One region of the Streptomyces sp. NPDC001868 genome, then DNA from elsewhere that is predicted to be linked to it. Evidence: riboswitches for the same ligand, from Rfam matches in the RefSeq annotation. Region 1 holds a riboswitch; each other region holds the start of a gene.
What was found. Region 1 has a riboswitch for cobalamin ahead of ABT147_RS21210 (cobalamin biosynthesis protein). Riboswitches for the same ligand answer to the same signal wherever they lie in the genome.

Region 1 (9,426 bases):
CGGGGCTCTGCGCGGCGACGCAGATCTGCTCCAGCTTGACCCAGACCGCCCAGCTGCCGAGGGGGGTGAGGGTGGCCTGGGCGTCGCCGTAGGTGAGGGCGCCGACGGAGGCGAGGGCGCGCAGGGACCAGTCGAGGAGGGGGGCGAGGGGGGTGTCCTCGGTGCTGGGTTCCGGGCCGGCCTCGGGCTGGGGGCCGTAGGGGACCTCGCAGCGTTCGGTGCGCAGTTCGGTGACCCGCTGGTCCAGGAGGTCGAGGAGCTGCTCCACGGGGACGGGCCCGGCGGAGAGCTGGAGGAAGGAGAGCACCTGGGGCATGGCCGAGACGACCTCGGCGACGGCCGCGGGCTCCCGGTCCTCGGGCTCGGGGTAGGCGATGGACCAGGCGTCGAAGAACGCGACCCAGCCGCGCAGTACGGCGCTGTCGTCGCGGTGCCAGGCGCGCAGCCGCCAGCCGGGGCGCGCGCTGTCGCCGTGCACCTCGACGAGTCCGGCCAGCCGTGCCGTGTCCCAGTCGTGGCGGACCTGATCCGGGGTCAGCCCGAGGTCGGCCGCGGCCCGTTCGGCGGTCGCGGTGGAGAGGGTGCCCTTGCCGTCGGGGCTCCCGCTCTCGCGGCCGGGGCGCAGGGCGGCATCGGCCCAGTGGGCGACGCGGGCCGCGTCCGCCAGGACGGCGCGGGCCATGCGGGCGAGTTCCACGGGCGGCGGGGTGCCCTCCGGGGGCCGGGGAGCCGGTCGGCGGCGCTGGGTCACTGCTGCTCGGGGAGCGGCGGCCAGGGTTCGCGGGCTGACAAGTCGGAGCCTGGAGTCGCGCGGAGTACGGGACGTCACGGGGGCAGTCTTCCGGTTGACGGTCCGAAAACCCAAACGGAATGTCACAGCGGGCGACAGGGGTGGCCAACGCACGGGTCCCTCCGGGGGGACATGGGTGGGTATCGCCTTGGTTCGGCACTAAGCGGAATGGGCCCTACCTGTCTGGGGTGGGCCCGGATTCGTTCGCCCCCGCCGCCCCTACCCGTCCCATCCCCGGGGCTCCGCCCCGGACCCCGCTCCTCAAACGCCGGAGGGGCTGAGTATGCCGGAGGGGCTGAGAGGTTTCCGCGAACGTCTACATCAGCTACATCAGCGGGGTCAGGAAGCGGCGCAGGGTCTCTTCGTAGGCTGTGGGGTCCGCGTTCCACATGGCGCCGTGCGGGGCGTGGCGGACCGTGCGGAGGGTGACCCGGTCGGGGCGGAGGGCGGCGAGGCGGCGGGAGGGGCCCCAGGGGGCGACGGTGTCGTCGGGGCCGTGGAAGAGCAGGGTCGGCGCCCTCAGCCCCGAGGGGACTGCCTCCTGGCCGGCGGGGCCGGCGCGCAGTCCGGTGCGGCCCTGGGCGGCGCGGACCGCGAGGGGCAGCAGGGCGCCGGGGGTGCGGCGGGCGGCGGCGAGGGCGCGCAGGGTGGCCGTCCAGTCGAGGACCGGGGAGTCCAGGACGAGTCCGGCGACGCGGTCGCGCAGCGCGGAGTGCGTGGCGGCGCGCAGGGCCATGGTGGCGCCGGTGGACCAGCCGTGCAGGACGACCCGCTCGGCGCCGGACCTGACGGCGTACCGGACGGCCGCGTCGACGTCGCGCCACTCGGTCTCGCCGAGGTGGCCCAGGCCGTCCGGGGAGCGGGGTGCGCCGGGGTCGCCGCGGTAGGCGAGGGCGAGCACCGGGAAGTGGTGGCGGTGCAGGAACTCCATGACGTTCATGGTGTGTTCGCGGGTGGCTCCGAGGCCGTGCACGGCGATCACCCAGGTGTCCCGGGCGGCGGGCACGAACCAGGCGGGCAGGGTGCCGAGTTCGCCGGGGATCCCGATGTCGTCGTGGTCGAGGCCGAGGGCGGTCCGCGGGTCGCCGAGGTGGAGCCAGGGGGTGAGCCGGACCTTGTCCCCCGGCTCCAGGGTGCCGTGGGTGACGCGCTCCAGACGGCGCACGACCGTGTCGGGGGCGTGCGGGGCGCCGTCCAGGACGTTGCCGACGACCGCGTGGGAGCCGGTGCCGGTGAGGCCGTAGGTGCCGGGACGCTGGGAGGCGAAGGCCCGGGTCAGCGCGATACGGCCGGCGGCGGTGGAGTGCACGGTCAGCCGGGGTTCCGTGGGCAGCGGTTCGCCCGGCGGCGCCTTCAGCGCGACATCGCTCGCCAGCCGGCCCGCGGCGACACTGGCCGCGCCGGCCGCGAACGCGACTCCGACGGCGGCGACTGCTGCTTTGACTGGACCCACGGGACCAGTGTCCTGGCGGACTCCGTCGGGGGCCAGTGGGCGGGGGTGACGGGGGTGACGGCAGTGCGGACCTGGTGCCGGAGGCGCCTCACCCCGGCTGGCCGTACCCCCGGAGCCGTTCGCCCGCCTCGCTCAGCTGTTCGCCGGTGAGCAGGTGCGGGGCGAGGCCCGGGACCGAGGAGGCCGTCAGCCAGACCCTGCACATCCATTCGAGCTGGGTCGTGCGGTCGTAGGCCTCGGAGAGCGTGTTCCCGTAGGCCATCGTGCCGTGGTTCTGGAGGAGGCAAGCCGTGCGTTCCGTCAAGGCACGGAGCATGTTCTCGGCCAACTCGGGGGTGCCGTAGGTCGCGTAGGGAGCGACGCGGACGGGTCCGCCGAGGGCCGCGGACATGTAGTGGATCAGCGGCAGCTCGTCCACGAGGGTGGAGACGGCCGTCGCGTGGACGGCGTGGGTGTGGACGACGGCACGGGCGTCGGTGGTGGTGTGGATCGCCAGATGCATGGGGAGTTCGCTCGTCGGGCGGAGCGTGCCGAGGACCTGCCGGCCGGAGAGGTCCACGCCCGTCACGTCGTCCGGGGCCAGGCGGTCGTACGGCACTCCCGTCGGTGTGACCAGGACGGTGTCCCCGACGCGTACGGACACGTTGCCGGAGGTGCCGACGACCAGACCGTCGGCCACCGTCCGGCGGGCCGTCGCGACGAGTTCGTCCCACGCGCGCGCCACGTCGTCCGGCACGCCCCGCCGCCGTACGGTTCGCGCACCCCGAGAATCCCCACCCGCGTCCCGCTCGTCCCGGGTGCCGCTCCGCTGCTCAGCCATGCCGTGATCCTGCCAGGCGGATCGCGTCGCCGGGTCCCGGGCGCGGGCACTGCAGGACCGAGAGCGGGCCTCCGGAAGAGCCCATGTACGCATACATCGCCCGGTGTTGGTGATTGGCCGGTGATCGACCGGGATTCGGTGATCTTCCAGTAGCCTCCGGATGTTTTGTCGCACAAACAGCCATTCCGGGGGGAAACCAATGGCCCGAACTCTTCAGCCGTCCCGTCGTCGCAACCGCGCCTTCGCCGCCTCCGTCGCGGCACTCGCCCTGGGGGGAACCGCGCTCGCCGAGATCCCCGTCTCGGCCGCCGCCAAGCCCAAGGGGCACGACGTCTCCTCGCACCAGAAGAAGGTCGACTGGTCGAGCGCGAGGTCGAAGGGCGCCGAGTTCGTCTACGTCAAGGCGACCGAGTCCACCACCTACCGCAACCCGTACTTCGGCCAGCAGTACGACGGCTCGCGCGGCGCGGGCCTGATCCGCGGCGCGTACCACTTCGCGGTGCCGAACCGGTCGTCCGGCAAGGCCCAGGCCCGCTACTTCGTCGACAACGGCGGCGGCTGGCGCGCGGACGGCCGGACGCTGCCGCCGGCCCTCGACATCGAGTACAACCCGTACGACAAGAAGAAGAAGTGCTACGGACTGAGCGACAGCCGGATGGTCGGCTGGATCGCGTCGTTCAGCGACGAGGTCAAGCGCCTCACGGGCCGCCGTCCGGTGATCTACACGACCACGCACTGGTGGAAGACCTGCACCGGCAACAGCGCGGCCTTCGGCCGGAACCACGCGCTGTGGCTGGCCCGGTACGACTCCTCGGGGGCCGGGGAGCTCCCGGCGGGGTGGAAGTTCTGGACGATCTGGCAGTACGACAACGGCAGCGGGAGCCTGCCGGGTGACCAGAATCTCTTCAACGGCTCGACGGGCCGGCTGAAGGAGTTCGCCAAGGGGTGACGCACCGAGGGGCGCGGGTGTCCGCCGAGGGGCGAAGAGCCACCGGACCTCGGCATTCCGCCTCAGTTCGAACGCCAGGCCGCCGCTCCGTCGAGCTCGACACATCCGCCGACACACAAGCGGAACGGCGGCACCGCATTCACTACACCCCCGCGCCCGTCCCAGTTCATCTTCCGTTCACCCAGGTTGCCTACGGTCCACGTGCCACTGACATCCAAAAGAAGACCGGGTAAATGGAAAACTTCTCGCTGATCCTCGCGATCGTGGTCATCACCGCGCTTGCGTTCGATTTTACGAACGGTTTCCACGACACCGCCAACGCGATGGCCACCACCATCTCGACCGGCGCCATGAAGCCCAAGGTCGCGGTGGCCATGTCCGCCGTGCTCAACCTTGTCGGCGCGTTCCTTTCGATAGAGGTCGCCAACACCATCTCCAAGGGGCTCGTCGACGAGTCCGGCATACAGCCAGAGGTCATATTCGCGGCGCTCGTGGGCGCCATCCTCTGGAACCTGCTGACCTGGCTCGTCGGGCTCCCCTCCAGTTCCTCGCACGCCCTGATGGGTGGCCTCATCGGCGCCACCATCGCCTCGGTCGGCGTCGGCTCGGTCCACGGTGACGTGCTCGTCACCAAGGTGCTGATCCCCGCCGTCGCCGCCCCGCTGGTCGCCGGTGTCGCGGCGCTGCTCGCCACCCGGCTGACGTACCGGCTCGGACGGCACACCAGCGAGAAGGCCTCCGGCAAGGGCTACCGCGCCGGACAGATCGCCTCCGCCGGTCTGGTCTCGCTGGCCCACGGCACGAACGACGCCCAGAAGACGATGGGCATCATCACCCTCGCCCTGGTGGCCGGCGGCGCCCTCGCGCCCGACTCCGACCCGCCGGTGTGGGTCATCGTCTCCGCCGGCGCGGCCATCGCCCTCGGCACCTACCTCGGCGGCTGGCGCATCATCCGCACGATGGGCAAGGGCCTGACCGACCTCCAGCCGCAGCAGGGCTTCGCCGCCCAGACCAGCGCGGCCACGGTCATCCTGGCCTCCTCGCACCTCGGTTTCTCGCTCTCCACCACGCACTCGGTCTCCGGTGCCGTGATGGGCGCGGGCCTCGGCCGCAAGGGCGGGGTGGTCCGCTGGTCCACCGCGACCCGGATGTTCGTCGCCTGGGGTCTGACGCTGCCGGCCGCCGCGCTGGTCGCCGCGCTCGCCGAGTGGGTGACGTCCTTCGGCAGCTGGGGCACCGCCGTCGTCGCGGTCTTCCTCGTCGCCTCCAGCGCCGCGATCTGGGTGGTCTCACGCCGTGAGGTCATCGACCACACCAACGTGAACGACGCCGAGGAGTCGCCGGGCGTGGTGACCACGGCGATGGCGGCCGTGACACCGCCGCCGGCCGGCACCGTGACCGAGGACCTCACGGCGACCATCCCGGCCCCCGCCGCCGAGACCACGGCCTCCGCGAACGCGTCCACGCCGACGCCCGCCGTCTGAGCCCCGCGACCCCCTGAGGAAGATCACCACCATGCACATCGACTGGGCAGCCCTCGGCTCCGTCTTCGGAGTCAGCCTCGTGGTCACCGTGGCCCTCGTCGGCCTCTTCACCCTGGGCATCGTCGGCCTCTCCAAGCGGGAGGAGGCGTCGACCCGGGGCGACTCGGTGGCGCTCGCGACCACCGGGGCGTACGTCTGCTTCGCGCTGTGCGCGGCGGCAGTGGCGTACGGCATCTCGCTCATCATGACCTGAGCCCGGAAGTCCCACGGCCCTTCGGGGCCGTGGGGCGGCCTCGTCAGCGGTGGTGCGGCCTTCGGGGCCGCGCCTCCCCCAGCGCCCGGTTCAGGACCCGGAGCCGTTCCGTGACCGGGGTCAGTCCCCACCACAGGCCGGCCCCGGCGGCACCGAGGACGGTCACCACCAGCCAGACCAGGGCCCGCACATCACCGCCCGGCACCAGAAGCCCGGCCAGGGCGCCCGCTCCGACGGACAGCACGCCCATCACGGAGCAGAAGAGAGCCAGTGGGGCGGCCTCGGTCACCCGTTCTCGCCAGGCGTCCGACTTCCCCGTGCGTGCCGAGGCGGTTCCCCTCGCTCGGTCTGCCATGTGCGCACCTCCCGTCCCCCGGGCGGAACTTCACGATCCGCCCGCTCCCGGGTCCACAAGCCCCGCCAGAAAACCACACCACGGCGCGTAGCGGTAGACGAGCAGCGCGTCACTGTGTGAGTTCGCGTCACGAACCATGACGCGCTCGGCCCGGCGGCCACTTCCTGTCGTTCCCTCAGGTGTTCCCGGCCCGGGCATCGGGGAAGAGCGCGGAAGGAGCCGATTCGGGTGTCTGACGGGATTTCGGCGGTGTGGGCCTCAGCACACCGCTGCGCCGCAGGTCAACAGCAAGTTGACGGGTCTTCCGGGGGCGTGGTGGACTGCCGGGGCCATGTACGACGGCAGGAGAGGAAGCCGGTGCGAGTCCGGCGCGGTCCCGCCACTGTCACCGGGGGAGCTTCTCGAAGCCCTTCCCGGGAGCCAGGAACTCTCGCCGTCGGTCTCGTCGAACCAGGGCGTGGACACCCTGAGTGAGGACACATCGCCATGTGCGCCATGCGCGGCTGCCCGTCGGGGCTCGACGCCCGGTCCCTGCCCGACCCCGTGAACGGCTGAACCGATGCGTGCCGATCGCGTGTTCGCGTACGGCGCCGCCGCCGGACTTCTCGGTGATCTGCTGCTGGGCGATCCGCGCCGGGGGCATCCGGTCGCCGCGTTCGGGCGGGCCGCCGGTGCCGTGGAGCGGGTGCTGTGGCGGGACCACCGGGGGTGGGGCGCGCTGCACACCGCGGTGTGCGCGGGCGGCGCCGTGGCGCTGGGAGCCGCCGCCGCGTCCGCCGTACGGCCGTCGCGTACGGCCTCCGTCGCCCTGACCGCCGCCGCCACCTGGGCCGTTGTCGGGGGGACCTCGCTCGGGCGCGAGGCTCGGGCCGTCGGGCGGTACTTGGAGTCCGGGGATCTTGAGGGCGCTCGTGCCCGGTTGCCTCATCTGTGCGGGCGGGATCCGCAGGCGCTCGACGCGGACGGGATCGCGCGGGCCGTCGTGGAGTCCGTCGCCGAGAACACCTCCGACGCGGTGGTGGGGGCGCTCGTGTGGGGGGCCGTCGCGGGTGTGCCCGGGCTTGTGGGGTTCCGGGCCGTCAACACGCTGGACGCCATGGTCGGGCACCGGTCGGAGCGGTATCGGCGGTACGGCTGGGCCTCCGCGCGGCTCGACGATGTCGTGGGCTGGCCGGGTGCCCGGCTGACCGCGATGCTGGCCGCCGCCGTCGGCGGGGACGCCCGGGGTGCCGTACGGGCCTGGCGGGCGGACGCGGGGAAACATCCGAGTCCCAACGCGGGGCCGGTGGAGGCGTCGTTCGCGGGGGCGCTCGGAGTGCGATTGGGGGGCACGTTGTCGTACGGGGGGCGGGTCGAGCATCGGCCGGTGCTGAATGGGGAGGGGCGGGCCGTCGTCGTGGGGGACATCGAGCGGGCTGTGCGGCTGTCCCGGCGGGTGAGTTGGCTCGCGTTGGGGGTCGGTGCGGGTGCGGCGGTGCTGCGGGGGCGCGTCGCGGGGCGCTCGGCGCGGCGGTCGAGGAGTCAGGGATGAGTGGCGGGCTGTTGGTCGCCGGGACGACCTCCGATGCCGGGAAGAGTGTCGTCACCGCCGGGATCTGTCGGTGGCTGGTGCGGCAGGGCGTCAAGGTCGCGCCGTTCAAGGCGCAGAACATGTCGCTCAACTCCTTCGTGACGAAGGAGGGCGCGGAGATCGGGCGGGCCCAGGCCATGCAGGCGCAGGCCTGCCGGGTGGAGCCCACCGCGCTCATGAACCCCGTGCTGCTGAAGCCCGGGGGTGAGCGCAGCAGTCAGGTGGTGCTGCTGGGCAAGCCCGTCGGGGAGATGAGTGCGCGCGGGTACCACGGCGGACGGCAACAGCGGCTGCTCGGGACCGTGCTGGAGTGTCTCGCCGAGTTGCGGAGCACGTACGACGCGGTGATCTGTGAGGGGGCCGGCAGCCCCGCCGAGATCAATCTCCGGCGCACCGACATCGTCAACATGGGGATCGCCCGGAACGCCGGGCTTCCCGTGCTCGTCGTCGGCGACATCGACCGTGGGGGCGTGTTCGCGTCCTTCTTCGGGACCGTCGCGCTGCTCTCGCCCGAGGACCAGGCGCTCGTCGCCGGGTTCCTCGTCAACAAGTTCCGGGGCGACGTCTCCCTGCTGGAGCCGGGGCTCGACATGCTGCACGGGCTCACCGGACGGCGGACGTACGGGGTGCTGCCGTTCCGGCACGGGCTCGGCATCGACGAGGAGGACGGACTGCGGGTCTCGCTGCGCGGGACGGTCCGGGAGTCGAACGTCGCGCCGCCCGTCGGGGAGGACGTGCTGCGGGTCGCCGTGTGCGCGGTCCCGCTGATGTCCAACTTCACCGATGTGGACGCGCTCGCCGCCGAACCCGGTGTCGTCGTACGGTTCGTGGACCGGGCCGAGGAACTGGCCGACGCCGACCTCGTGGTCGTACCGGGGACCCGGGGCACCGTCCGGGCGCTGGAGTGGCTGCGGGAGCGGGGCCTCGCTGACGCCGTCCTGCGACGTGCGGCGGAGGGGCGGCCGGTGCTCGGGATCTGCGGCGGGTTCCAGGTGCTCGGGGAGCACATCGAGGACGACGTCGAGAGCCGGCGGGGGCGGGTGGAGGGGCTGGGAGTCCTTCCCGTCCGGGTGCGGTTCGCCGAGGAGAAGACGCTGACGCGGCCCGTCGGTGAGGCCCTCGGGGAGCGGGTCGAGGGGTACGAGATCCATCACGGGGTCGCCGAAGTGCTGGGCGGGGAAGCCTTCCTGGACGGCTGTCGGGTCGGGCAGACCTGGGGCACGCACTGGCACGGGTCGCTGGAGTCGGACGGGTTCCGGCGGGCCTTCCTGCGCGAGGTGGCCGCCGCTTCGGGGCGCCGTTTCGTACCGGCCGCCGACACCTCGTTCGCCGCGCTGCGCGAGGAGCAGTTGGACCGGCTCGGCGATCTGATCGAGGAACACGCGGACACGGACGCGCTGTGGCGGCTCATCGAGTCGGGGGCGCCGGCGGGGTTGCCGTTCGTGCCGCCGGGGGCGCCGGGGGTGCCCGGATGAGGGCGCCCCTGTCTCCGGCAATCCCCGCAGGCGCGGGGAGCAGACGAGAACGCCGCCCATGCGAGGCGACATGGCCGGGCCATCCCCGCTCGGGCAGGGAGCACGGCACCAGATTGATCGCCCATGAGCCACCAAGCCACCCCCGTCTCACCCATTCACCCGTAGGAGGGACCAACGCGTGAGCTCGCACTTCCCCTTCACCGCCGTCGTCGGGCAGGGCGACCTGCAACTCGCCCTGCTCCTCAACGCCATCTCACCGCGCATCGGCGGTGTGCTC
Region 2 (9,426 bases), on a different contig from region 1:
ATCCACACGAGCACCTCGCCGACCGTGTCGCACTGCGAGCGGGGCAGCGGTCGCTCGATGTACTGCGCCTGTCCGCCGTCGCGGTGCGGCGGCACCACCATCCGCCGGGCGATCCGGTTGGCGACCTCCGGCCCCTGCTCCTTGCGGACGATGTGCAGACAGGCGTCGATACCGGCCGCCGTGCCCGCCGAGGTGATCACCGGGTCCGCGTCCACGTACAGCACGTCCGGTTCGACCACCGCCCGCGGATACTGCCGGGCCAGTTCCTCGGAGTGCCGCCAGTGCACCGCGCACGGCCGTCCGTCCAGCAGCCCGGCCGCGCCGAGCACGAACACCCCCGAGCACACGCTCAGCACCCGGGCACCCCGGTCGGCGGCCCGGCGCAGCGCGTCCAGCAGCTCGGCCGGGTAGATCCGGTGCACATAGCTGTCGCCCGCCGGTACGACGACCAGGTCGGCCTCTTCGAGCCGGTCCAGGCCGTACGGCGTCGAGACCGTGAACCCGGCGTGTGTCCGCAGGGTGGGGCCCTCCGCCGACGCGACCGCGAAGTCGTACACCGGCAGGCCCTCGTCGCTGCGGTCCAGTCCGAAGACCTCGCTGACGACACCCAGCTCGAAGGGATGCACTCCGTCCAGGAGGATGGCGGCCACGTTTTTCAGCATGCTGCCAGTGTGCCTCGCATGTGGCAGTAAATCGAGGCTGTACGGCAGTCCTGCCACTGTTGGTAAGGAGTATTCGGTACGACAGTGGTGTCCATGGATACGACACAGCTGCAAGGACTCATCGGAATGCTGGCCGTTCTCGGACTGCTCGCCCTGGTCGTACTGCCGGCGATCATCGGCGTCGCGCACGACCGGCGCGTCGACCGGCAGCTCAGGGAGGCGGAGGAACGTACCGCCGCCCTCGACGGGGCCGGCCCGGAGCGGTACGCCCGCGGCACCGCCGCGCACGCGCACCGCGTCGCCCGCGCCGCCTGACCCCGGGTGAAGATCGCCGAGGGCACCGAGGTGATCGTCACGGTGGGTGATCATCACGGCGGCGGGCAGCCGCCACCGGTACGTCCCCGGCCCGACGACGACCCCGAGGGTCACGTCGGCCGGGGACGCCGTCATCTGGAGGCGGACCGGCTCAGAAGTCCTCGTCCAGGTCCACGGTGCCCTCCACCGCGACCTGGTACGCGGACGGGCGCCGCTCGAAGAAGTTGGTCAGCTCCTGGACGCCCTGCAACTCCATGAAGGAGAACGGGTTCTCCGAGCCGTAGACCGGCGCGAAGCCGAGGCGGGTCAGCCGCTGGTCGGCGACGCACTCCAGGTACTGCCGCATCGACTCGGTGTTCATGCCCGGCAGGCCCTCACCGCACAGGTCGCGCCCGAATTGCAGCTCGGCCTCCACGGCCTCCTTCAGCATGTCCGTGACCTGCTGCTGGAGCAGGTCGTCGAAGAGCTCCGGCTCCTCCTTGCGGACGGTGTCCACCACCTCGAAGGCGAAGGACATGTGCATCGTCTCGTCGCGGAACACCCAGTTGGTGCCCGTCGCCAGACCATGCAGCAGGCCTCGGCTGCGGAACCAGTAGACGTACGCGAAGGCGCCGTAGAAGAACAGGCCCTCGATGCACGCGGCGAAGCAGATCAGGTTGAGCAGGAAGCGGCGGCGGTCCGCCTTGGACTCCAGGCGGTCCAGCTTCTCCACCGAGTCCATCCACTTGAAGCAGAACTCCGCCTTCTCGCGGATGGAGGGGATGTTCTCCACCGCCGCGAAGGCCGCCGTCCGGTCCTCCGGGTCGGGCAGGTAGGTGTCCAGGAGCGTCAGATAGAACTGGACGTGCACGGCCTCCTCGAAGAGCTGGCGGCTCAGATAGAGCCGCGCCTCGGGGGAGTTGATGTGCTTGTAGAGGGTCAGCACGAGGTTGTTCGCCACGATCGAGTCGCCCGTCGCGAAGAACGCGACCAGCCGGCCGATCATGTGCTGCTCGCCCTCGGACAGCTTCGCCAGGTCGGCGACGTCCGAGTGGAGGTCGACCTCCTCGACGGTCCAGGTGTTCTTGATCGCGTCCCGGTAGCGCTCGTAGAAGTCCGGGTAGCGCATGGGACGGAGAGTCAGCTCGAAGCCGGGGTCGAGCAGGTTCTGGTCGCTGGACATTACTGGCAGGCCTCGCAGGACTCGGGGTTCTCAAGGGAGCAGGCGACGGCGTCTTCCGAGCCGGCCTGCTGGACGGGGATGGTCGTTTCGGGCTGCCGGGCCTGGGCCTGGGCCGCGCGGGCGATACGGGTCGCCGGGCGGGAGCGCAGGTAGTACGTCGTCTTCAGGCCCGACTTCCAGGCGTACGAGTACATCGAGGAGAGCTTGCCGATGGTCGGCGTCTCCAGGAACAGGTTCAGCGACTGGGACTGGTCCAGATACGGGGTGCGGGCGGCGGCCATGTCGATCAGGCCGCGCTGCGGGATCTCCCAGGCCGTGCGGTACAGGTCGCGGACGTCCTGCGGCACCCAGGTGAAGCCCTGCACCGAGCCGTTGGACTCGCGCAGCGCCTCCCGGGTCTGCGCGTCCCACACTCCGAGCTTCTTCAACTCGGCCACCAGATACGAGTTGACCTGGAGGAACTCGCCCGACAGCGTCTCGCGCTTGAACAGGTTGGACACCTGCGGCTCGATGCACTCGTACACACCCGCGATGGACGCGATGGTGGCCGTCGGCGCGATCGCGAGAAGCAGGGAGTTGCGCATGCCCGTCGTCGCGACGCGCTCGCGCAGGGCCGCCCAGCGCTCCGGCCAGGTGAACTCGACGCCGTAGTGGTCGGGGTGCAGCACACCACGGGCCGTACGGGTCTTCTCCCAGGCCGGCAGCGGGCCGCCGCGCTCGGCGAGGTCGGCGGAGGCCTCGTACGCGGCGAGCATGATGCGCTCGGCGATCCGGGTGGACAGCGCCTTCGCCTCCGGGGAGTCGAAGGGCAGGCGCAGCTGGAAGAAGACGTCCTGGAGACCCATCGCGCCGAGGCCGACCGGGCGCCACCTGGCGTTGGAGCGGCCCGCCTGCTCGGTCGGATAGAAGTTGATGTCGACGACGCGGTCGAGGAAGGTGACGGCCGTGCGGACGGTCTCGTCCAGCCGCTCCCAGTCCATGTCGCCCGTCGCCCGGTCCACGAAGGCGCCCAGGTTCACCGAGCCCAGATTGCAGACCGCCGTCTCGCCGTCGTCCGTGACCTCCAGGATCTCCGTGCAGAGGTTGGAGGAGTGGACGACATGGCCCGGCTCGGCCGTCTGGTTGGCCGTGCGGTTGGCCGCGTCCTTGAAGGTCATCCAGCCGTTGCCGGTCTGCGCGAGGGTGCGCATCATGCGGCCGTACAGATCACGGGCGGGGATGGTCTTCTTCGCCAGGCCGTTCGCCTCCGCCGCGCGGTACGCGGCCTCGAACTCCTCGCCCCACAGGTCGACCAGCTCGGGCACGTCGGACGGCGAGAACAGCGACCACTGCTCATCGGCGTTGACCCGGCGCATGAACTCGTCCGGGATCCAGTGCGCCAGGTTCAGGTTGTGCGTACGCCGGGCGTCCTCACCGGTGTTGTCGCGCAGCTCAAGGAACTCCTCGATGTCGGAGTGCCAGGTCTCCAGGTAGACCGCCGCGGCGCCCTTGCGCCGGCCGCCCTGGTTCACGGCCGCCACCGAGGCGTCCAGGGTCTTCAGGAACGGCACGATGCCGTTGGAGTGCCCGTTGGTGCCCCGGATCAGCGAACCGCGCGAGCGGATGCGGGAGTACGACAGGCCGATGCCGCCGGCGTGCTTCGAGAGGCGGGCCACCTGGTGGTAGCGGTCGTAGATGGAGTCCAGCTCGTCCAGCGGGGAGTCCAGGAGGTAGCAGGACGACATCTGGGGGTGGCGCGTACCGGAGTTGAAGAGCGTGGGGGAGGAGGGGAGGTAGTCGAGGCGGCTCATCAGCCGGTAGAGCGCGGCGACTTCGTCGACGGCACGGGAGGTGTCGTCCTCGGCGAGGCCGCTCGCCACCCGCAGCATGAAGTGCTGGGGCGTCTCGATGACCTTGCGGGTGATCGGGTGCCGGAGCAGATAGCGGCTGTGGAGGGTGCGCAGGCCGAAGTAGCCGAAGCGGTCGTCGCCGGCCGGGTCGATCAGGGCGTCGAGACGCCCGGCGTGCACACGGGCGAACTCCGCCGTGCGGTCGGCGACGAGACCTTCCCGGTGGCCGACGGCGATGGACTCGGTGAACGTCGTGACCCCCTGCGAGGCGGCCTCGGCGCGGATGCCGATGGCCAGCAGCCGGGCCGCCAGCTTCGAGTAGGCGGGGTCCTCGGAGATGAGTCCCGCGGCCGCTTCCGTGGCCAGCTCTCGCAGTTCCACGATCATCTCGGCGGAGGCCGCACGCGAGGACCGGCCTCGCAACGCGGCGGCGGCGACCCGGCCGGGATCGGCGTCGGGGAGGTCGACGGTCAGCTCGGTCAGGGTCCGCAGCAACGCGGTCCCGGGACCGTCGGTCTCCGTCGCCGGTTCGGCTGAAGCCAGGTCGGCTGAAACCGAATCGGCTGAAACCGGGTCGGCTGGCGCGATGGTCACGTGGGGCTCTCCCTCGCTCGGCAAGGGGCCTTGCGGAGGGCAGGCGGCAGCACACGAGCGCACGCGGCGTCGCGTCCACCGGCCCATTCCACGAGGCCCGGACGTCAGGCACCCGGACCGGACGGCCGGGTGCGCTGTCGGCAGGTGTTCGGACTGAACAGGCGTGCGCAAATGGAGATGTACGCACGCGAGTACACCGTTGCGGGACAGTTCCGGATTCGCACCGGATTCCCCTGCGGCGACAGCGAGCATGAGCATACATCTAGTGCCGGGGCGCGGTGGCACCCCCACATGTTGTGTCGCCATCGACTTCGCAGGGTGTCAGAGCGTCAACTCATAGGTGATCAGCGTGAGGTCGTAGAGGTCGGGGAGAGGTCTCCAGTCGCGCTCCGGTGTGCGGGTGAAGCCCAGGCGTTCGTAGACGCGATGGGCGGCGTGCATACTCCGCTGGGTCGACAGCACCACGCGGACGCAGCCCTCCACGGCCCGGGCGCGCTCCACGCAGGCCCGCACGAGGGCCTCGCCGACACCCCGCCCACGCGCTTCCGGATCGACCGCGAGCATCCGTATCTCGGCCTCTCCCGCACGGGCGATGTCGGCCATGGGGCCGCCCGCCGGGACGAAGGTCACACCGCCGAGCACCCGGCCGTCCGCCACGGCGACGAGCACCTCGGCCGCTGCGGCCCGCTTCGCCACGTCGCGCAGCTCGACGAGGTACGCATCGCTCTCCCCGAAGTCCAGGAGTCCGTCGCCGAGGTAAGCCTGCGCGGTGGTCTCGCCGAGGGTGGTGTACTCGTCCGGGGCCACGGGCCTGATCGTGATGTCCATGCGTCGCAGTGTGCATCAGCGGGCGGGAGCGGGGCCCGCAGTTGTCCACAGGGGCGAAGACTTGTCCGATGATCCGACCCGGACGGGTGTGTTCCGCTCAGCCCACCGCAGGCCACCGCGGCAGCGTCGCCACGAAGTCCCTGCTGAAGTCGCGTGTGCCCGGCCCCAGGGCGACGCGGCCCGTGGCGCCGAGACGGGCGGTCAGGGCGGGGGACTCGGAGTAGTGGACGCGGTGGGCGGCGGCCGGCACGAACACGGTCTGGCCGCGCGTGAGTTCGCTCGCGCACTCCACGACGACCGCCCCCTCGGCCGCCTCGATGAACGCCTCGTCCCCGCAGACCCCGACGGCCAGCGGATCGTGCAGCGGGCAGGTGCCGTCGCCGCCGTGGCGGGTGTAGGCGTCCATGTAGGTACGCATCAGCCGGGCGGCGAGGGCCGCGCCCGGGCCCGCGGCCTCCAGCGCGGCGAGGTCGGCGGGACGGAACAGCCAGCGGTGCGAGGCGTCCAGGTCGACCATGGTGAACGGGATGCCGGAGGAGAGCACGATCTCGGCGGCGTCCGGGTCGGCCCAGATGTTGAACTCGGCGACCGGGGTGATGTTCCCCGGGACGTGGGCGGCGCCGCCCATGAACACGAACCTGCCGATGCGGCGGGCGAAGTCCGGGTCCTCCAGCAGGGCGACGGCCACGTTCGTGAGCGGGCCGGTCGCGCAGAGGGTCAGCTCGCCCTCGTACTCCCGGGAGAGCCGCAGGAGGGCCTGTGCGGACGACTCCGTGGGGTGCGGGGCCGTCGAGTCGGGGAGGGTTTCGTCGCCGAGGCCCGCCGGGCCGTGGAAGGCGGAGGCCTCTCGGTAGGGGAGGCGGGAGAGGGGGCGGCCCGTGCCTCTGTGTACGGGGACGTCGGCGTCGATGCGGAGGGCTCGGGTCAGGGCGCGGGCGTTGGCGTATGTGGCCGCTGCCGGGAGGTTGCCGCCGACCGATGTGTAGGCCTTGAGGTCCCACAGGTCCGTGCCGAGCAGGTACTGCAGGGCTACGGCGTCGTCTATGCCGGGGTCGCTGTCCAGGACGATCGGGGTGCGAGCGGTCACGCGGCCAGCGTAGCCGGATGGGTTTCGCCCCCGCCGCCCCTACCCGTCCCATCCAACAGGGGCTGCGCCCCTTCGACCCCCAAGGTGCCGGTGCGTGGGGCTTCTCGCGCAGTTCCCCGCGCCCCTTAAGGGCCTCCGGCCCTTTCGGGGCGAAAAGCGAGGGGCGCAGCCCCTGCTTTTTCAGGGGCGCGGGGAACTGCGCGACCAGCCCCCACCGGACCCGCACTCACTCACCCACCCATCCCGCGCGGAGCGCGAAGGGGGTCGAAGGGGCACCGCCCCTGGGGGATGGGACGGGTAGGGGCGGCGGGGGCGAAAGACACCCCGCGCCGCCCCGGAATCCGGTACGCGAACCTAGTGGCTCGACCCCGCCGTCGCCGGCGGCAGTTCCACCTGGACGCCCGCGTCGCCCGCGTCCGCCGTGTAGTCCTCCGGCCGGGTCTCGTCGATGCCGTCGGGGGCGTTGGCGGCCCGCAGGACGAACGTCAGCACGACCGTGACGACCACGTTCAGCACGAACGCCGTCAGACCGATGTACCCGATCTCACCGATCCCGGGAATCTCCGCCGAGGAGCCCCCGAAGTGCTTCTGCGTGGGCGAGGCCACCCCGTACGCGGCGATCGTCCCGTACAGCATGCCGACCGCCCAGCCCGCGAGGAGTGCCCAGCGGTGGCACCAGCGGGTGAAGAGGCCGCCGACCAGGGCCGGGAAGGTCTGGAGGATCCAGATGCCGCCCAGCAGTTGGAAGTTGATGGCGACCGTCTTGTCCATGGTGAGGACGAAGGCGAGGGCGCCGACCTTCACCAGCAGGGACACCAGCTTGGAGACCTTGGTCTCCTGTGCGGGCGTGGCGTCCGGCTTGATGAAGTCCTTGTAGATGTTGCGGGTGAAGAGGTTCGCCGCCGCGATGGACATGATCGCCGCGGGGACCAGCGCACCGATACCGATGGCCGCGAAGGCGACGCCCGCGAACCAGTCCGGGAACATCGTCTCGAACAGCTGCGGGATCGCCAGCTGGCCGTTCTGCACCTGGATCCCGGCCGCGATCGCCATGAAGCCCAGCAGGGCGAGCAGGCCCAGCATCAGGGAGTACAGGGGCAGGATCGTGGTGTTGCGGCGGATGACCTCGCGGCTCTTGGACGACAGCGTCGCCGTGATCGAGTGCGGGTACATGAAGAGCGCCAGGGCCGAGCCGAGGGCCAGGGTCGCGTACGTCCACTGGTTGGCGTCACCGGGGACGAGGGAGCCGCGCGGCTTGTCCGTCGCCGGGTTGGTCTGGCTGTACGCCTCGCCGGCCTTGGCGAAGATGTCGTCGAAGCCGCCGAGCTTGATCGGGATGTAGATGATCGCCACCGCGATGACGATGTAGATCAGGGTGTCCTTCACGAACGCGATCAGCGCGGGCGCCCGCAGACCGGAGGAGTAGGTGTAGGCCGCCAGGACACCGAACGCGATCAGCAGCGGCAGGTCCTTGATGAACCAGTTGGTGTTCTCGCCGCCGCCCACGCCCATCACGTCCAGCACGGCCTGGATGCCGACGAGTTGGAGGGCGATGTAGGGCATCGTCGCCAGGATGCCGGTGAGGGCGACCGCAAGGGACAGGCCCTTGGAGCCGAAGCGGCCCCGTACGAAGTCCGAGGTCGTCACATAGCCGTGCTTGTGGGAGACCGACCACAGGCGGGGCAGGAACGTGAAGATCAGCGGGTAGACGAGGATCGTGTAGGGCACCGCGAAGAAGCCGGCCGCGCCCGCCGCGTAGATGGCCGCGGGGACGGCGACGAAGGTGTACGCCGTGTAGAGGTCGCCGCCGAGCAGGAACCAGGTGACCCAGGTGCCGAACGACCGCCCGCCCAGGCCCCATTCGTCGAGGCTGTCGTTCTCGGCCTTGCGCCAGCGCGCGGCCAGGAAGCCCATGACCGTGACGGCCAGGAAGAAGAAGATGAAGACGGCGAGTGCCACGCCGTTCACGCCGTCCTTCACCGCGCGGCACCCCCGTCCTTGGTCTCGGACCTACGGGCCCGCTGGTCACGCTGCCACAGGACGTACGCGGTGGCGGTGAGCGCGGTGGAGATGAGCACCCAGGCCATCTGGTACCAGTAGAAGAAGGGGATGCCGATGAACGCCGGGTCCGTCTTGGCGTACGAGCCGACCCAGAGCATCGCCACGAACGGGGTGAACAGGCACAGGGCGATGACCACCCTGACAGGTGTCACCACCGGTGGCCCTGGTGGTCTCACTTCAGGCGCTTCCGACATGTCCCGGTTTCCGTCCCCTCGCTGATCACCGCACTGGTGACCGCACCGGTCACCACTGATCACCTGCTTAACGCGCAGGAAATGTAAGGGACGGGTTCCGTCGTATGGAACCCCCAGTCCGGATATCGGATGCGGAGGTTGTGTGTTCAGCGGGTTCGGCGGTGGGTTCAGCAGCAGCGGAACCCCTGCCGGGGGTCCGCTTCCTGGCGGTCCATCCGCATGCGTTCGAACTCCCGCCGGGTCGGCACCGGCGCGTCGGGGTCGTGTGTGCGCAGATGTTCCGCATAGCGGTCGTACGCGGACTCGTCGGTCAGCTCCCGTACGTACCAGCGCACGCCCCTGGCCGCCCTAGCCGCCCTGCCCAGCACCGACCGCAGCACGTGCCGTCGCCTCCTCTTCCTTCTCCTCCTTGGTCGGGATCAGCCCGGCGGGGGCGACGATCTTCGACTCGACGTACTTGGCCTCGCTCAGCGTGGACAGCGCGGGGCGGCGGACATGCCGTACGCAGACGCGTGCGGCGTCCGCGATCACGACGATGATCAGCAGGGCGAGGACGGCCGACAGCACGCCGTCGACCGTGGAGTTGGTGACGATGGTGTGCATGTCGTCCATGCTCTTGGCGGGGGCGATGACCTCGCCCCGGTCGATGCCGTCCTGGTAGACGCCGCGTTGCTTGAAGAAGCCGACGCGCGGG
Region 3 (9,426 bases), on a different contig from region 1:
TCGACAGCTCGGCGACCAGGGTGTCACCGACGGAGAGGCGCACCTCCTTGCCCGGGGTGCGTCCGTCGAAGGCCCACGTCCTGGGCATGACGCCACCGCCCAGGTCGATCCTCGCGGACGCGGCGGTCAGGGTGAGCTTCTGCTCGCGTCCCGTGCTCTTGCGCTTCTTCTCCTTGGCGGCGACTGCCGAGGCGGAAGGGTTGACCAAGGTGTTGCCGCTGCCGGTGCCACTCGCGTCGGTGCAGGCAGCGAGTGCTCCTGCGCCTGCGACTCCCAGCCCGGCGAGCAGGATGGAGCGACGGTCGATGCTGTTCATTGCGTTGTGTCCTCTGATTCGAAACTGCCGACGTGGTCGCGGAGGGAACGGCACATCGCGCGCCGTCCGGCGCGGCCTATATGCGCAGTTGCGAGAGGACAGACAGATCGGGCGGGGCTCGGCCGACCGCGGCGCCAGGCGCGTGTTCGGTCAGGGCTTGACGCGGGTTCGCCAGTGGATCGAACGCGACCGAGGCGGGTACGGCGAGTTGTACGGAGGAGACGCTCCCCGTGGCGCAGTGCTGCGTCCCGGGAGTGAAGCACCCTCCGTTGACGTCGGCGCTGTGCGAGGAGTGGCCCGAGACCGCCGGCGCCGTCTCCTCCGGCATCACATGAGCGGCATGGGCCGTCCGGGGCATCAGGCCATGGGCTGCGCTCGGCATCGACGTGACGCTCATTGCGGTCGTCTCGTGGTGAACGAGCACGGCCAGCGTGACGCACCAGGTCAGAAGCACCCCGTAGGCCCAGCGGGCGGCTATGCCGCCGCTGTCAGCTGACCGAATAGCCATGCCCTCCACCTGTGCCGTGCTCACCGAATCAGCATCATACCCCCAGGGGGTACCCTAATGCCTGGTCGACAGCCGTGGTTACGGAGGGGTGGCCGTGGGCAATACCGGCACTTGCGCGCCGCTTCCTGTTGCACCGCCCACGGCCACCCGCCCGAAGGGTTCGATGATGCTACGAAATCCATTAGTAGCACCAGGAGCAAGTCTGGCACACCCAACAACCCGTGAACCAGCGGGATACCTCACGTCATCACCGGTCGTGGACCAGCGCCCGCGCCACACCCGCCCCCCCCGGCCCGAGGAACTGGGGGTCCGGCTCGAACGCCGCATCCTGGGACGCCTTGCCCGCGGCGAACAGTTCGCGGGTGGCGCCGTAGCACCAGACCGCGTCGTGGTGGTCGACCGCGCTGAGCCCGTACGAGTGGACGCCCGGCTCTTGGCACAGGGCGACCGCCCGCACCAGCCGCCGCTGCCCTGTGCGGGTACGCGGCAGTAGCCGCGGCCTACGGACGACGCTCAGGCTCGGGCGCGACAGACGCACGACGTTGATCCCCCCTGTTCGCTGGCTGCCGCGACCAGCGGCGCGGCTTGCGTTTCTCCGCCGCAGGTCGTCTCCACGGCTTCCAGCGGTCTGACGAACGACGGACGTCGCGCATGGCGTCCCAGCATGGTGTCCCACTCGCACTCATAGCGTGACCGACATCACTTAGCAATGCTGAAGTCGCAGTTCCGCGTCGCCGCGCCGCGAAATCCCACTGGCACCCTGAACGCTCTCCAACCCCGGGACGTACTAAGGGCACTAGCAGTTGGCAGCCCAAGAGACGCCCACGAGTGCTCTGTGCGGCGAGGCTGCGTCGGCAGCGCAGTCCGGCCGTGTTCGGACGATCGGGAAGGTGAAGATGGGAACCATGGCTCTCAGTTGGGCCATCGCGCTGGTCTCCGCCCTGGTGGCCGCCGTCAGCGCGGTCCGCCTGGTGACCACCAGCGGCGTGACCCGGCTCGCGGCCGGAGGCGACCTGTTGATGGGGCTGTGCATGGCCGCGATGGCCTTGCCCGCGACCGTCGCCTGGTATGCGGACTACGGCATGTGGTGGTCAGGGGCATTCGCCCTCCTCGGGCTCGGAGGCGTCGCGATGGCGGCCAGGCACGCGCGCGAAGGCGGATGGAAGCACGGTCGGCACTGGGTCCACCTCATCGTCGGTAGTGCCGGCATGGTGATCATGACGCTCGCAATGACAAGCACCTCGTCCGGACCGGTGCTCGCCCTGGGCGGCGGGCACTCGATGGCGCACATGCCGGGCATGGAGAACACGGCGAACGCGACGCACACGCATGAGATGGCCGGCATGGAGTCCATGGAGGGTATGGGGTCCACGCATGGGGCGGACACGCACGGCATGACGCACACCGCAGCCGATGCCACCGCCTCCGCCGGGTCCACTTCGGTGTGGCGGTTCCTGGTCGTGGCCCTCGCCGTGTACTTCCTGCTGTCGGTCGGCGCGTCCGTGTGGGCCAAGGTCCGGGGCACCGGCCGGGGCAGCCGGGGTTCGAGCTCACGCAGTTTGGGCCGCTGGCTGCTGGCCATGCCGGACACGGTGTTGGTCTTCCTGGCCTCGCTGACGATCTCGGCGTGGGAGAGGGCACGGACAGCACAGCGAACGGGCCACGGGCGGCGCCGCAAACTCGGGGCCGCGCCCGACGCTGCGCTGGCGGCCCACATCGGCATGGGCGGGACCATGTCCGCGATGTTGCTGATGATGGCCGTGTGAGGCCTCCTGGCCACTGCATCGCCGCCGCCGTGCCGCCCCACTGGCTCTTGGGGCAATCGCCGCCCTGCTGTTCGCGACCGCCTGCGCCAACGGGGACGACGACTCCTCTCCGACCTCGCCCAGCCCCGCCATCTCGTCAGCGCCTCCTTCATCAAGTCCGCAGGCGCGCTCCGCATCACGATGGAGGACTTCGCGTTCAGCCCGGCTGGTCCGGAAGTGCGGCCGGGCGAGAACGTCGCCGTGGTGAACAAGGACTCCGCCGTGCACTCCTCACAGCCACGGACGGCGATGCCTTCGACACCGGGAACATCGCCGGTGGGGAATCCGGGACCTTCACCGCCCCCTCCGAGGCCGGCGAGTACGGCTTCGTCTGCACCCTCCATCCGGAGATGAAAGGCACCCTGATCGTCCGTTGAGCCATCAAGGACTCGGTCGACGCGGACATCTCGCGGGTGCGACGACCGAGGTCATCCCACCTGGGCGTCAGGCGACAGGCGCGGCCGCCGTACGCACGCTCGCCGTCGTCCGGGCATGGGCCGCCCCCACCCCGAGCAACCCGAAGCCACGGCCGGCCCGCCCCAGAGCAGACCCATGGAGGCGGCCGAGAGCACCCTGAAGTCCCACACGAGCGCGGCTGGGGCGGTCACCGCGTCAGGGCTGTCCGGCAGGGCGAACAGCGACGCCAGCGCGGCCAGCACGATGGCCGTCACAGCCAGCTGGCACAGCGGCGCGGGACGACCGTGCTACTCCAGCCACCGATGGACGCGCCAGGCCAGGGCGACGGCGATCACTCCGATCGCCATGGCGGCGAGCCACGCGTTCACCCGGGTGTCGAGCGTCCCCGGATCGCCCGCCCCCGGCGGGTTGGCCGGATAGCGGACGAGTAGGTGCCGGCCGTCATGGGCGAACTCGTGAATGTAGTTGGCCGATGTCGCGATCTTGCCCAGCATCGGTGACAGCAGCGCGCCCTGGTCCAAGAACACCGCGTCCAACGCGACCAGTGCCAGGCTCACGGCCGCGGCGGCGATCAGGCCGTCTCGCAGCGGGTGGACGACCAGTTCAGGAGGACGACGGGTCAGCGTCCGACTCCCGGGGCACCCCCGGTCACAGTGGCGGGACCGCCCCGAATTCTCACCGGGTTCCTGCTCACCGTCGCTTCGATGTGAAGTTGTTCGCCGCACGTCGCGACACCTACTAAGCACATTAGCGGTAGACGGATCGCACCGACCAGACCGAGCGGGCAGCGCCACACTGGGGAGAATACCCCTAGGGGGTATAGTGTTGGCGTCCGTGGGAGAGGACGGGGAACAACGCCTCTCCCGCGCAGGACGACTCACGCATCCACACCCTGAGGAAGTAGCCATGACCACTGAGACGAACTCCAGCTCCGGCTCTTGCTGCGGATCCTGCGGCTCCGGTGACACGGTCGATGTCCAGGGCGTCGGCGTCACCACCAGCTACAAGGTGACCGGCATGACCTGCGGCCACTGCGAGGGCGCGGTCTCCCAGGAGATCTCCGCGCTCGCCGGCGTCACCGCGGTCAACGCTGTCGCCGACACCGGCGAGGTGACCGTCACTTCCGCCGCCCCACTCGACGAGGAGGCCGTCCGCGCCGCCGTCGACGAGGCCGGGTACGAGCTCGTCGGCCGCGCCTGACGCTCCCTTCGAGGCCGCCCAAGGCCCCGGACAGCGAATTCCTCCCGCGCCGGGACGTACCGCTCCGCTGATACGGACGCCGTACGTCCCGGCCTCCCCCTGGAGATAAGCCCATGACCAGCACGGCTCCCGAGAAGACACTCACCGGCACGGCGCCCGCGCCCGCCGCCGAGGTCGAGCTCTCCATCGGCGGCATGACCTGTGCCTCGTGCGCCGCCCGCATCGAGAAGAAGCTCAACCGTATGGACGGCGTCACCGCTACCGTCAACTACGCCACCGAGAAGGCGAAGGTCTCGTTCCCGGCGGGCGTCGAGGTCGCCGACCTGATCGCCACCGTCGAGAAGACCGGCTACACCGCCGAGGAGCCACCCCCGCCCGCTTCCGCCATCACCGAAGAGCGCGAGGGAGAGACCGCTCCGGCGGCGGACGGTGAACTGCTGACCCTGCGGCAGCGCCTGTACATCTCGCTGGTGCTCACCGTGCCTGTCGTTCTGATGGCGATGGTTCCGGCTCTGCAGTTCGACAACTGGCAGTGGCTGTCTCTGACCCTGGCGGCTCCCGTCGTCGTCTGGGGCGCCTTCCCCTTCCACCGGGCCGCCTGGACGAACGCCCGGCACGGCGCCGCCACCATGGACACGCTGGTGTCGATCGGCACACTCGCCGCGCTCGGCTGGTCGGTGTGGGCGCTGTTCTGGGGACACGCCGGGATGCCGGGCATGCGCCACGGCTTCGAGTTCACCATCTCCCGCGGGGACGGCTCCTCCTCCATCTACCTGGAGGCCGCGGCCGGAGTGACCACGTTCATCCTCGCCGGGCGGTATCTGGAGGCTCGCGCCAAGAGGAAGTCGGGTGCGGCGCTGCGGGCGCTCATGGAGCTGGGCGCCAAGGACGTCGCGGTGCTGCGCGGGGGCCAGGAAGTACGCATCCCCGTTGGCCAGTTGGCTGTCGGTGACCGCTTCGTCGTACGGCCCGGAGAGAAGATCGCCACCGACGGCACCGTCGTCGAGGGCGCTTCCGCAGTGGACGCCTCCATGCTGACCGGCGAGTCGGTGCCGGTGGACGTGACCGTAGGGGACGCCGTCACCGGCGCCACCGTCAACGCCGGAGGCCGGCTCGTCGTCGAGGCGACCCGCATCGGCACGCACACCCAGCTCGCACGGATGGCGAAGCTCGTCGAGGACGCGCAGAACGGCAAGGCCGAGGTGCAGCGGCTCGCCGACCGGATCTCCGGGATCTTCGTACCGGTCGTCATCTTCATCGCGGTCGCCACGTTCGGAGTCTGGCTCGGAGCCACCGGCGACACCGTGTCCGCCTTCACCGCCGCCATCGCCGTCCTGATCATCGCCTGCCCCTGCGCCCTGGGCCTGGCCACGCCGACCGCCCTGATGGTCGGCACCGGGCGCGGCGCCCAGCTCGGCATCCTCATCAAGGGCCCCGAGGTCCTGGAGTCCACCCGCCGCGTCGACACGGTCGTCCTGGACAAGACGGGCACGGTCACCACCGGCCGGATGACCCTCCAGGACGTGTTCACCGCACCGGGCGTGGACGAGGGCGAACTGCTGCGGCTGGCAGGCGCGTTGGAGCACGCTTCCGAGCACCCGATCGCCCAGGCCATCGCAGCCGGGGCGGCCGAGCGAGCCGGAAGTCTGCCGGTCCCGGAGAACTTCGAGAACGTCGCCGGCCTCGGCGTGCAGGGCGTCGTCGACGGACACGCGGTGCTCGTCGGCCGCGAGAAGCTGCTCAAGATGGGGGTCCCCCCACTCGAGCGAAGCCGAGAGTGGGGGAGGGTCATCGAGCTGCCCCAGGAGCTTGCCGAGGCCAAGGCCGCCGCAGAGGCAGAAGGACGTACGGCGATCGCCGTAGCCTGGGACGGCAAGGCACGCGGCGTCCTCACCGTCGCCGACGCGATCAAGGACACCAGCGCCGAGGCAGTGGCCGAGCTGCGCTGTCTGGGCCTGACGCCCGTCCTGCTGACCGGCGACAACCAACTCGTCGCCGAGTCCGTCGCCAAGGCCGTCGGCATCGACGAGGTGATTGCCGAGGTCCTGCCCCAGGACAAGGTCGACGTCGTCAAGCGGCTGCAGAGCGAGGGGCGTACGGTCGCGATGGTCGGCGACGGCGTCAACGACGCGGCCGCCCTCGCCACCGCCGACCTCGGCCTGGCCATGGGCACCGGCACGGACGCGGCGATCGAGGCAGGCGACCTGACTCTCGTACGCGGTGACCTGCGGGTGGCCGCCGACGCCATCCGGCTCTCCCGCAGGACCCTGACCACCATCAAGGGCAACCTGTTCTGGGCATTCGGCTACAACGTCGCGGCCCTGCCGCTCGCCGCCTTCGGCATGCTCAACCCGATGATCGCGGGCGCCGCGATGGCGTTCTCGTCGGTGTTCGTGGTGACCAACAGCCTGCGGCTGCGGTCCTTCAAGTAGATATGACAAGACGCCCACTGGCGAGGCGCGCGGCCTTTCCGGTCGCGCGCCTCGCCGTGCGGAAACCGCTCGGGCCGGACTCAGGTGCGCATGAGCCGGGCGATGGCCTGCGTAGCCTCGGCGACCTTGTCCTGGGCTTCGTCTCCTCCGGCCGCGATGGCGTCGTGCACGCAGTGCCCCAGGTGGTCCTCCAACAGCTGCATCGCCACAGCTTGGAGGGCCTTGGTGGTGGCCGCGACCTGGGTGAGCACGTCGATGCAGTACGTGTCCTCCTGCACCAGACGCTGCAGGCCACGCACTTGACCCTCGACACGGCGGAGCCGCTTGAGGACGGCGTCTTTGTTGTCGTGGTACCCGGGCGCCGCCTGCTCGGCCTCGACTTGCTCCAGCTGCTTCATACCCTTCAAGGGTATTACCTGGCGACGGCAGGAGGGGGTGGATGCACGTTCGCGATTCAGATCCTGCACCAGGAGGATCGCCTCAGGTTCTCCTCAGCCGTCTGCGCCGTCTGCGCGGTCCGCGGGAGGGTCTTGTCGGTGATCACGACGTAGGACCTCTTGTGGTGCGTCCCATGCGGGAAAACGCTGTGGATCGTAGAGGGCGCCGAGGTAGCCGCCGATCCAGTCGCAGGCGGGGCCGAGCCACCAGTGGGGGCGACGTCTCCGGACAGAGGGGTGACCGTCCGCAGGCCGCCGGCATCGTCATAGAGGCCCAGGGCCGCTCGCCCGGCAGGTAGCTGTGCGACCCCTTTGACGACCACGCCCTCAATTCCGGCCGCGCTCCAGGCAGAGTCCAGCCCGTCCTGCACCTTGGCACGGTCGGCTTTCTTCTGACGCTGGCTGGGCGGAAGCCAGGAAGCGGGGCTGAAAGTGGGTGCCGATCAGGTCGCTGCAGCGGCGACGGAAGGTGGCGTGCGGAATGCCGGACCAGGCGCTCGACGGCGGTGACGGCGGCCCGGTCTAGGACGGTGCCCATGGCGGCCTTGACGGTATCGGCGCCGGGCAACGGCGCTTCACTGCGCGGGTTTTCGGGTGTGGCGGGCGAGGACGGAGGCCGTATCGCGGCCTTGTTCCACGGATCGGTGACGGATACGTGGGCGAGGCGGTAACGGTCGGCCAAGGCCCGCCAGGTTGACGAGATTAGGCAGCGTCACCTCCTTGGCGGTATACCCCCCTGGGGTATAGCCTCCTAGACTGTGGCTCGAGGAGGGCCACGAGGGACAGGAATGGGGATGAAGACTCATGGAGCACAACGAGCACCACACGAGCACCGCACACGACAACGCCGCTCACAAAGGCCACGACGACCACTCGGTGACCCACCAGGGTCACACGGGAACGTCCTGGGCCATGGCTGCGAAGGCGACGCTGCACTGCCTGACTGGGTGCGCCATCGGCGAGATCCTCGGCATGGTCATCGGCACCGCCCTCCTGTGGGGCAACGTGCCGACCATGGTCCTCGCGATCACGCTCGCGTTCCTGTTCGGGTACTCGTTCACGCTCTTCGCCGTACGCCGGGCCGGCCTGGCCTTCAAGGCCGCGATCAAGGTGGCGCTGGCCGCCGACACCGTCTCGATCGCCGTGATGGAGCTGGTCGACAACGGGATCATCGCCCTCACCCCCGGAGCCATGGACGCCCACCTCTCCGACGGACTGTTCTGGGCGGCCCTCTTGGGCGGCTTTGCGGTCGCCTTCCTGATCACCACGCCCGTCAACAAGTGGATGATCGGCCGCGGCAGGGGCCACGCCGTCGTCCACGCCTACCACTGACCACCGAACCGATCAGCGCGCGTAGGGCTCCGGGAGCACCGGGGTGCCTGCGCGCGTTTGCTTCGCCGCATCATGGCCGTCCGGCTGAGAGCGGCCACGGGTCGACGCCTCCGCGTCCGGTTGCCGCTTCTTGCCGCTTCGCGTGGTGACGAGGAACTGCCTGGGGTCTGCGACCAGGCCAACCCCATCGCCTTCCAGCCGCCGGGCCGGAGGGACGGGCGTTAGATCTACTTCACAGCACGACGAATGCACCGACGACCTCCTGACCTGCGCTGACGCGCGTGGCTCCGAACTCCGCCAGCCCCGAACTGCCGCACATGCTCGCGATCACCACGGCCGCGCTCGGCGCGGAGTCGCTGCGTGTGGGCGACGTCGTCGATGCCCAGGCCGGCTTGTGGTTCGCGGTGTGGATGCCGGTGGCTTTCGGGATCTATCTGCTCAGCGCCATGGCGGTGGTGGCTTTCTGGGGGCCGTTCGACCACCCCGCCGGGCGCGACGTGGCCGGGAGCATGGCCGCTGAGTTGTCCGGCGGAATCGTGTGCTGTTCCTCGGTGTGGCCGTTGGCTGCCGCTGGTCGTCGCCGCCGCCTTCAGCGTGCCGCTCTTCCTCGGCGGCGGGCACGGGCCGTGGCTCCCCGACTGGGTGTGGACCGTGCCCAAGACCGCAGCCGTGCTGGCGTTCCTCGTCCGGGTTCGGCGCAGGGTCCCGACCGTGCGGATGGAGCGCTATGTGGAGCCGGCCTGGGTCGTGCCGACTCCGCTGGCCATCGCGCAGGCGCTGGTGGTCGCCGTGGTGGTGCTCAATCGGTGAAGTCCATGAAGCCCATGAAGTCCATGACGAGAGCGAGGTGTCGTACGTGAACGGATGTCGCGGTCTTCTGGGTACTGGCCGTCCTGACGGTCGTCAGCGGCTCCATGGTGTTCCGCTTCGACTCCATGGCCCGTGCGACGTTCTCCCTACTGACCTCGCTGTTGTGCGT

Region 2: it holds a riboswitch for cobalamin, as region 1 does, so the genes downstream of both, ABT147_RS10885 (ribonucleoside-diphosphate reductase subunit alpha) here and ABT147_RS21210 (cobalamin biosynthesis protein) in region 1, are expected to answer to the same signal.
Region 3: it holds a riboswitch for cobalamin, as region 1 does, so the genes downstream of both, ABT147_RS27735 (CbtA family protein) here and ABT147_RS21210 (cobalamin biosynthesis protein) in region 1, are expected to answer to the same signal.

Annotation. Positions count from the first base shown of each region.
Region 1 is NZ_JBEOYO010000017.1:61,936-71,361, forward strand. Features, by position in the region: gene ABT147_RS21175 (hypothetical protein) at 1-682, opposite strand, end outside; gene ABT147_RS21180 (alpha/beta hydrolase family protein) at 1,116-2,243, opposite strand; gene ABT147_RS21185 (class II aldolase/adducin family protein) at 2,332-3,063, opposite strand; gene ABT147_RS21190 (lysozyme) at 3,263-4,012, shown strand; gene ABT147_RS21195 (inorganic phosphate transporter) at 4,246-5,496, shown strand; gene ABT147_RS21200 (hypothetical protein) at 5,528-5,749, shown strand; gene ABT147_RS21205 (hypothetical protein) at 5,793-6,104, opposite strand; cobalamin riboswitch at 6,427-6,556, shown strand; gene ABT147_RS21210 (cobalamin biosynthesis protein) at 6,664-7,635, shown strand; gene ABT147_RS21215 (cobyric acid synthase) at 7,632-9,149, shown strand; gene ABT147_RS21220 (putative cobaltochelatase) at 9,328-9,426, shown strand, end outside.
Region 2 is NZ_JBEOYO010000007.1:62,613-72,038, reverse strand. Features, by position in the region: gene ABT147_RS10900 (GlxA family transcriptional regulator) at 1-662, opposite strand, end outside; gene ABT147_RS10895 (hypothetical protein) at 756-977, shown strand; gene ABT147_RS10890 (ribonucleotide-diphosphate reductase subunit beta) at 1,129-2,139, opposite strand; gene ABT147_RS10885 (ribonucleoside-diphosphate reductase subunit alpha) at 2,139-4,562, opposite strand; cobalamin riboswitch at 4,685-4,820, opposite strand; gene ABT147_RS10880 (GNAT family N-acetyltransferase) at 4,884-5,390, opposite strand; gene ABT147_RS10875 (nucleoside hydrolase) at 5,488-6,477, opposite strand; gene mctP (monocarboxylate uptake permease MctP) at 6,832-8,457, opposite strand; gene ABT147_RS10865 (DUF3311 domain-containing protein) at 8,454-8,732, opposite strand; gene ABT147_RS10860 (YbdD/YjiX family protein) at 8,900-9,100, opposite strand; gene ABT147_RS10855 (carbon starvation CstA family protein) at 9,081-9,426, opposite strand, start outside.
Region 3 is NZ_JBEOYO010000027.1:1,811-11,236, reverse strand. Features, by position in the region: gene ABT147_RS27755 (multicopper oxidase family protein) at 1-316, opposite strand, end outside; gene ABT147_RS27750 (DUF6153 family protein) at 393-824, opposite strand; gene ABT147_RS27745 (hypothetical protein) at 1,072-1,362, opposite strand; gene ABT147_RS27740 (DUF5134 domain-containing protein) at 1,730-2,590, shown strand; gene ABT147_RS27735 (CbtA family protein) at 3,334-3,603, opposite strand; cobalamin riboswitch at 3,647-3,800, opposite strand; gene ABT147_RS27730 (heavy-metal-associated domain-containing protein) at 3,953-4,246, shown strand; gene ABT147_RS27725 (heavy metal translocating P-type ATPase) at 4,360-6,678, shown strand; gene ABT147_RS27720 (metal-sensitive transcriptional regulator) at 6,759-7,076, opposite strand; gene ABT147_RS27715 (DUF4396 domain-containing protein) at 7,920-8,447, shown strand; partial or broken gene ABT147_RS27710 (NADH-quinone oxidoreductase subunit H) at 8,753-9,257, shown strand; gene ABT147_RS27705 (hypothetical protein) at 9,247-9,384, opposite strand.